DNA from 2 places in the Actinoplanes sp. NPDC020271 genome. Region 2 is predicted to be linked to the other one. Evidence: riboswitches for the same ligand, from Rfam matches in the RefSeq annotation. Region 2 holds a riboswitch; the other holds the start of a gene.

Region 1 (4,206 bases), on a different contig from region 2:
GATCGCGGTATCACTCAGGGCACCATTCATTCCATGCCCGACGTCTCCGGTACGCCGTCAGCCCACCCCACCCACGCCGACGACCACTGGACGGCCTACAACGCCGCGCAGGTCACCCGCGACGTCCGCGCCACCTGCCGTCGCGCGATGGACCTCGCCGGCCCGGGCGCCGGGCGCACCGCCGTCGACCTCGGCTGCGGCGCCGGCCGCGAGACCCGGGCCCTGCTCGAAGCCGGTTGGCGGGTCGCCGCCTACGACAGCGAGCCCGCCATGCTGGCCGGCGTCGACCGTTCCCACCCGTCGCTGACCGCCCACCGGCTCGGCTTTCAGCAGATCACCGAGCTGCCCGAGGCCGACCTGATCTACGCCGGTTACGCCCTGCCGTACCAGGACCGGCCGTCCTTCGATCGGCTGTGGACGCTCATCCGCACGGCTCTGCGTCCCGGCGGTCTCGTGGCAGTGGATCTCTTCGGCGTCCATGACTCGTGGACGGCGAACGGGGAGTGGACGTTCCTGACCGTCGCGGAGGCGTCCGCCCTGGCCGACGGCCTGATCGTCGAGCACTGGGACGAGCAGGACGAGGACGGCCCGGCGTTCAGCGGCCCCAAGCACTGGCACGTCTTCGAGCTGATCGCCCGGCGCCCGCGGTGACCACCGTCAGAGCTTGCGCGCGGTGATCTCGAATCCGGCCGCTTGCAGCCGTGTGACCAGCGCATCCCCGATCCCGGTGGCGGGGGTGAGCACGCCACCCTCGCTCTCCGGCAGCGACGACCGGTCCAGCGCGAGTGCGAGCGCCGACTCGCCGAGCATCACCGAGGTCGCGGCGTACCCCGGGTCGCCCTTGGCCCGCACCCGAGCCGTGTACCGCGCCCCGGACGTCGTCGTCGTGAAGATGTCCATGGTGAAATGCCCGTTCTCACGGTCTTTCCGGCTCGGCCCGTCACCCGGCTTCGGCAGGATGCGGTCCAGCACGAAGCGGGTGGGTGGCAGCGCCAGCCCGGCGAAGAGTGCGCCGAGCCCGAGTTTCGTGCCGAGCGCGATGACCGGCGACAGCGGGGAGGCGCCGACGCTCATCGCTTCGCGATAGGTGAAGTTCCGCCCGTACGCCCATGAGCGCAGCGCGTTGCTCCGCCGCACCACGCGAGTGTTGTAGGACGCCATCACGAACGGTGCGAGCCGCCCTTTGAGCTGCGGGTCCACGTCGGAGCCGGGAATCGTGTCCAGGTCGCTCTGGCGGCCGAGTCTCGGCTCGGCGTGGCGGTCCGGGCTCAGCGAGTACGGACTCCCGGCCACCTTGCGCAGTGCCGGCTTCTCCTTCAGCACGTCGACCTGGTTGCGCATCGAGTCGATGGTGCCGCCGCTGACCCCGCCGCGGAAGCTCGTCACGACCAGCGTGGTGTCGAGCAACTCGCCCGCGCCGTCCGATTCGATCAGTTTGTGGAGGGCGTGCACGCCGATGTCGGACGGAATGGAGTCGAAGCCGCAGGAGTGGACGATCCGCGCACCGGTGCTGCGGGCGAGTTCGTGGTTCTCGTCGATGCTGTCCCGGGCGAACAGGACTTCACCGGTCAGATCCACGTAGTCGGTGCCGGCCGCGGCGCAGGCGTGCGCGAGAACCTTGCCGTACTTCGCATACGGCCCCACCGTGGTGATGACGACGCGGGTGCGTCCGGCCAGGGTGGTCAACGCGTCCGCGTCGGCGGCGTCGGCGACCAGGGTCGGCCAGTCGACGCCGAGCCGGGCCCGGACGGCCTCCAGTTTCTCCGCTGAGCGCCCGGCCAGCGCGATGCGGGTGCCGGTCGGCGCGTGCCCGGCAAGGTATTCCGCCACCAGCACGCCGACGAAGCCGGTCGCACCGTAGACGATCACCTCGAAGTCGCGTGAACGATCGCTCATGGTCGGAGATTGTGCACCGCGGACCACCCCGAAGGAAACTCATCAGTAACAACGGGCGCAATCCCTTACACCGGGCCGGAGTCGCTTGAGCACGCGCGTGGAACTCCAATGAGCAGGCCCTTTTTACCCAGTCGCCGGACCGCCATGCCTGTGGGCACCGGCTTTCCCCCGTCCGCGCGACCACGTGAGTAGCAAGTCACGCCACGCCCGAGAATCTGCGGGAGTTATCCACACAAAGGAAGATCAAAGCGGTTAATTTGGGGAAACAACGTCACCTGTCGCAGCCCGGGCATGGTCAGTCCGGCGAGGCGGTGGCTCCGTCAAGCAGTCCGCACGTGCGGACACCGTGGCCGGAACGCCGAATCCTGCCTGCTGGTCACGGTCAACAACACACAGGCACGGAGCGGGGGACCCACCAGTTCCTCGGCGCGCTCCCACGGGAGTGCGCCTCGGGGTGAAGCTGCGTCAGCAGCCGGGCTCCTCGGCCCGAACCCGACAGCTCACCTCGCAGGCGTGGAGGGAAAACTTCATGCTTCACCTGAACAGTGGGGTTCGCCGTGTCCTGTCCCGGCGAGCCCAGTCCCCGCGCGCCCATGCACCGGCGACGGCCGCCGGGCGCGCTTACTCGACGCCCAAGCACCGCGCTCCGAAGAAGCCGGGCCGCCTGCAGCGCAGCCTCGGCATCACCATCGCCGGTCTGGCCGGAGCGGTCGGCCTGATGGCCGTCGAGGCCTCCCCGGCCAGCGCCGCCCCGGACGTCAACTGGGACGCCGTGGCCCGCTGCGAGTCCGGCGGCAACTGGCGGATCAACACCGGCAACGGCTACTTCGGCGGGCTGCAGTTCAGCCGCTCGACCTGGCGGGCGCACGGCGGCGGGAGGTACGCCTCCACGGCCAACGGAGCCTCCAAGAGCGAGCAGATCGCGGTGGCCGAGCGCGTCCTGCGCACCCAGGGCATCGGCGCCTGGCCGACGTGCGGTCGTCGCGGGCTCACCCGGGCGCGCACGACCACACGGGTCAGCCCATACCGCCTGGCCTCCTACAACACGCCGCTGCGGTCCGCGCACGCCTACACCGTGAAGCGCGGTGACACCCTTTCCGGGATCGCGCGGCGTTACCACGTGCGGGGCGGCTGGAAGGCCCTTTACCGCACCAACGCGGCCCGCCTGAGCAGCCCGAACCGCCTCAGGGTCGGTCAGCGGCTGGCCCTCTAGAGAACTCCGGCTGGTCGAGCACCCGCAGCCACGTCCCGTCGGGCTGCCGGCGGACGACCTGTGCCCTCGCCCCGGCCCCGTCCTTCGGCGGCGTCGCGGTGAGGGCCAGGTCGCCGCTGATCAGAGTGGGCAGCGGAGGCTCGGGCTCGAACCGCGGCATCCTGGGCAGGAGTTCCGCCCAGAGTTTCTCGATCGCCGCCCGGCCGACCGTCCGGCTGCCGGGCGGATAGGCCATCACGGCATCCTCCTCATACAGCAGCGCGAGCCCTTCGGCGTCCTTGGCGTTCGCGCGCTCGACGAAGAGGCGGGTGAGATCTTCCGGCTGCAGTGCCTTCGCTCGTTCGCTCATGCCTCCACCTTCCTCCGCCGCACCCTACAAGTCCAACAGATGGTTCTTCTAGGAACTACAATTTTCATTCATGGATCTGCGGCAACTGGAGTACTTCATCGCGGTCGCCGAGACCGGCAGCTTCACCCGCGCCGCCGAGCGGGTGCACATCACCCAGTCCGGGGTGAGTGCCCAGGTCAAGGCCCTGGAGCACGAACTCGGGGCGGAACTGTTCGTGCGCAGTGGGCGGACCGCCCGGCTGACCGAGGCGGGTGCGGTCGCGCTGCGCCACGCGCGGGAGGCGATCGACTCGACGCTCGACCTGCGGGACGCGATCGACGACGTCAAGGGGCTGATCCGGGGGCGGCTGCGGATCGGCATGGTGATCGGCTGCGAGGTCGCTCCGCTCTTCGACGCGCTCGCCGCGTTCCACGACGCCCACCCCGGCATCGCGCTGGAGCTGACCGAGGCGAACTCGGACCACCTCGTCGCCGGGGTGCGCACGGGCGCGATCGACGTGGCGCTGGCGGGGCTGGCCGGTGAGCCCCCGGAACATCTCGCGTCGCAGGTGATCGTCAGTGAGCCGCTGGTGGCGCTGACGCCACCCGGCGGTGACCTAGCGGGACGCGGCCGGGTGACGATCGCGCAGCTCACGGCGTACCGAATAATTTGTCTTCCGCGTGGCACCGGCATCCGTGACGTACTCGACCACGCCGGGACGGCTGATCTCGGGTTGCGACCGGAGGTCGCGCTCGCCGCGACCTCGCCG
Region 2 (4,206 bases):
CCGAGGTGGTCGCCGGTGATGGCGGTCATCGCGCCACCGATCAGCATCAGCCACGCGCCGAGCCGGGCGAGCGTGCGGAACGCGCCGTCGGCGGCGAGCCGCCACACCCCGATCGCCAGGAGCAGGCCGCCACCGGCCATCGCCGCCCCGGCCGTCGTGTGCGGGAAGGCGGCGAGCACCACTTCGTTGGTGAGCAGCTCACCGAAGCTGGTCAGGTGGGCCCGGCCGGTCTCCGCGTCCAATGCGTAGGCGACCGGGTTCTGCATGAAGGAATTGGCCGCAAGAATGATGTACGCCGAGAGCAGCGTCCCGACCGCGACGACGACGATCGTGGCGGCGTGCAGGCGGCGGGGCAGACGGCCCCACCCGAAGTACCACAACGCGAGGAACGTCGCCTCCAGGAAGAACGCGAGCATCCCCTCGATCGCGAGGGTCGGGCCGAACACGTCGCCGTAGAACTTGGCGAACGCGCTCCAGCCGAGCCCGAACTGGAACTCCTGCACCAGGCCGGTGACCACGCCGACCGCGAACGTGACGATCAGCAGCTTGCCGACGAACTTGGTCAGGTTCAGGAACCGCTCGGAGCCGGTGCGCATCCAGGTCAGGTGCAGACCGGCCGCGACCGCCGACAGGCTGATCGACAGCGGCACGAACAGGTAGTGATAGATCGTCACGACCGCGAACTGCAGCCGGGTCAGGTCGAGCACGTCCATCGGGTGTCCCCCTCTACGACTCTTCGTAGTAGATACTACGAGACGTAGTACGACCGGCCCTAGTAGGATGGGTCACATGGCACTTGGCGGACTCGAACGTGAGGTCATGGATCAGCTGTGGGCTTCGCCCGTCCCTTTGACGGTCCGGCAGGTTTATCTGGGCATACTCGCCGACCGTGATCTGGCGTACACCACCGTGATGACGGTGCTCGACCGTCTCGCCAAGAAGAAACTGGTCGTGCGGACCATGGAGGACCGCGCTTACAAGTACGCGCCGGCCCAGTCCCGCGCCGAGATGACCGCCGCCCTGATGTTCGACGCACTCAGCGGCACTCCCGATCAGGACGCCGCGCTGGCATACTTCCTCGGTCAGCTGCCGCCCGGCGCGATCCAAGCCGCCCTGGATGCCACACCGAAAGAGACGTGACCGCACTTCTGTTAGGCGCTCTCGGGCTGACCCTGTCGCTGGTCGTCCCGGGTGTCCTCGCCGGCGCCCGCTGGCCCGACCGTGCACCGGTCGCCGCCGTCCTGCTCTGGCAGGCGCTCACCCTCACCGCGGTGCTCTGCGCCCTCGGTGTGGTGCTCGCCGCCCCGGAGGAGCTGACCCGCGCGGCCGGCGCCGACCACCCATGGGTCGTCGCGTCGCTGGTCTTCTCCCTGGCCGTCGCGGCCACCATCGTGATCCGGCTGCTGATCTCGCTGATCCGGGTGAGCGTGCGGGCCCGCGCCCGGCGCGAACGGCACCGGATGCTCGCCGACCTGCTCGACCGGGCCGAACGCCACCAGGAGCTGGGCGGCGGCGAGGTGCGGGTGCTGGACGGCGCGTTGCCGCTGGCCTACTGCGTGCCCGGCCGCGAGCCGCGGGTCGTGCTCAGCGACGCGGTGCTCCAGATCCTCGACCGGGAGCAGGTCGACGCGGTGCTCGCCCACGAACAGGCGCACCTGCGGCACAAACACGAACTGGTGATGGAGTCGTTCACCGCCTTCTACCAGGCGGTGCCGCGCCCGCTGCGGTCCCGGGCGCCACTCGACGCCGTGTACCTGCTCCTGGAGATGGTGGCCGACGATGCCGCCCGGCGCCGCACCGGGCCGGCCCCGCTGCGCGCCGCGCTGGCCCGGCTCTCCGACGCCGTCCCCCTTGCGGAGGAAGCCCCGGCCGACCCCGCGGGTGAATCCCGCCGCCGCCGACTTGACCGGCTGACCGGCCCGGCCGCCGGTTCGACCGGTCTGTCGGCCCTCGCCGGGCTCGCCGCCGTCGGCCTCCTGGTGCTACCCACGGTGATCCTGATCGTGCCCTGGCTCGCGCAGGCCCTGGACGCGTGGCCGTTCCGCTCACTGTGAGTGCTCGCACTGGTGCGGGTAGTTTCCCTCCGGACGCGACCTTCATTTGCCTGCATGATCCGAGTACGGTGGTCCCCGGTTCGACAGCCCCCCATCGTCCAACCGGCCGATCTGACGAGCCACCGCCTAATCGCCGTAAAGGCGAGCCGGGGACCCAGGTTCCTCGGGGTGAAGCCGCTCGTTGAGCGGCCGGGCGTGCTTCCCGCCCGAACCCGTCAGCTAACCCGGTCGGCGGCCGAGAGGAAGAAAGGACAACGCACCTACGTGAAACGGATAGGCGCGCGGGGTGTGCTGCGCAGTCTCGTCTGCGCCGTCATCGCTGCCGGGTTTGTTGTCACCGGACCTGTTGTCGCTCACGCCGATCCGACATCGGACGTCGAAGCCCAGATCGACAAGCAGTGGAACGAGCTCGAGCCCGTCATCGAGGACTACAACGACGTGCACGGGAAACTGCTGAAGCTGCAGAAGCAGCAGAAGCAGCTGGCCACGACGCTCGCCCCGCTGCAGAAGCAGGTCGACGCGGCCATGGGTGAGGTGCGGAACATGGCGGCCGACGCCTACATGCAGGGTCCGCCGACCGCGGTCGGTGCGCTGCTCAGTGGCTCGCCGAGCAGTTTGACCGAGAAGCTCTCGCTCCTCGAGCAACTGGCGGCCAACCGGCAGGCGTCGATCAGTGACGTCGTCAAACTCCGCGACAAGTACGCCGCCGACAAGGCCAAGGTGGACGCCCTGGCCACCGAGATCTCCACCCGTGACACCGACCTCAAGACGAAGAGGACGGCGATCGAGAAGAAGATCAACAGCCTGCAGAAGCTCCGGCAGACCTCCTACAACGGGGCGGACGCCGGGCCGTACAAGACCGGTCTGTGCCCGGCCGAGTACACCAACGACAAGGGCGGCCGTGCGGCGCAGAAGGCGTGCGACCTCATCGGCAAGCCCTACGTCTTCGGTTCCGAGGGCCCGAACAGCTACGACTGCTCGGGTCTGACGAAGGAGGCGTGGGCTTCGGTAGGCGTGCACCTCGAGCACTACACGAAGGACCAGTGGAGTTCCGGGAAGTCGGTGAGCCGGAGCGAGTTGAAGCCCGGTGACCTGGTCTTCTACTACTCCGACGTGCACCATGTCGCCATCTACATCGGCAAGGGCATGGTGGTGCACGCGCCGCACACGGGCGACTTCGTGCGCATGGCGACCATCGATCGCGGCCCCATCGCCGGCTATCGCCGGCCGGGCTGATCCGCGCTCAAGGTGGAAAGGCCGCTCCCGGTCCGCCGGGGGCGGCCTTTTTGCAACCCCTCCCCGCGTACGCCGGGGAGCACCACCCCGCCGGCCCGCGCCCGGGTCCCGCGCGCTGCGTGCCGGCTCTGCCCGCGTCCCTCTGCCCGGGTGGCGTAGCCGAGTCCATCGCGTCCCTCCCGGGTGACGTCACCCAGCCGATCCGGCCGTTCGTCGAGAGGCGGGATGACATCCGGCAGTGGACGGAGTTCCCTCGTGGCGGGCATGGCGCCGCGTTGGGGGTGCCGGAGCTCTTCGCGGCGGACGTGATCACGTTCTTCCGGACGGTGACCGATGGCTGACGGGTGCTTCCGGCGGTTGCCGCAGGCTACACGCTGCTGCTCGGTGCGGCCGCGCCCGAGACGGTCGGCGCGGCCGGTGGGGAAAGGGCGAGCGGCCGTAGCGCGGGCGACGCGGGCATAATCGCGTTTCATGAGCGACGCCTTGATCGACAGCCTCACCGCGGCGGTGCAGGCCCGCCCCGACGACCTGCCGTTGCGGCTGCATCTGGCCGAGTTGCTGGTCGCGGCCGGGCGTGGGGCGGAGGCGATCGAGCATGCTGCTCAGGTGCTGAGCCGTGAGCCGGGCAACGAGGCCGCGCGGGGGCTGATGGTGTCCGCGCTGGCCCCGCCGAAGCCCGCGGGTCAACCCGGCGCCCAGCCGGCCGGCTCTGCGGATCCCGGCCACTCGACGGGCACGTCGGACCCGGCGCAGCCGGGCGGTCCGGCGAAGTCCGACCCGGCTGGTTCCGACCCGGCTGGTTCCGGGCCGGCTGGTTCCGGGCCGGCTGGTTCCGGGCCGGCTGGTTCCGGGCCGGCTGGTTCCGGGTCGCCGGGGGATCGGCCGGCGGGAGATCGGCCGGCGGGGCAGGCGGGTG

The links. Region 2 has a riboswitch for cyclic di-AMP ahead of ACH442_RS44910 (C40 family peptidase). Riboswitches for the same ligand answer to the same signal wherever they lie in the genome.
Region 1: linked by a shared signal. The riboswitch ahead of ACH442_RS27735 (transglycosylase family protein) and the one ahead of ACH442_RS44910 (C40 family peptidase) in region 2 are both predicted to bind cyclic di-AMP.

Annotation. Positions count from the first base shown of each region.
Region 1 is NZ_JBIRWQ010000014.1:20,046-24,251, reverse strand. It holds gene ACH442_RS27745 (class I SAM-dependent methyltransferase) at 34-651, shown strand; gene ACH442_RS27740 (saccharopine dehydrogenase family protein) at 658-1,896, opposite strand; cyclic di-AMP (ydaO/yuaA leader) riboswitch at 2,243-2,424, shown strand; gene ACH442_RS27735 (transglycosylase family protein) at 2,426-3,109, shown strand; gene ACH442_RS27730 (YybH family protein) at 3,081-3,437, opposite strand; gene ACH442_RS27725 (LysR family transcriptional regulator) at 3,529-4,206, shown strand, end outside.
Region 2 is NZ_JBIRWQ010000042.1:30,000-34,205, reverse strand. It holds gene ACH442_RS44925 (cytochrome ubiquinol oxidase subunit I) at 1-713, opposite strand, end outside; gene ACH442_RS44920 (BlaI/MecI/CopY family transcriptional regulator) at 790-1,140, shown strand; gene ACH442_RS44915 (M56 family metallopeptidase) at 1,137-2,054, shown strand; cyclic di-AMP (ydaO/yuaA leader) riboswitch at 2,168-2,303, shown strand; gene ACH442_RS44910 (C40 family peptidase) at 2,319-3,290, shown strand; gene ACH442_RS44905 (tetratricopeptide repeat protein) at 3,762-4,206, shown strand, end outside.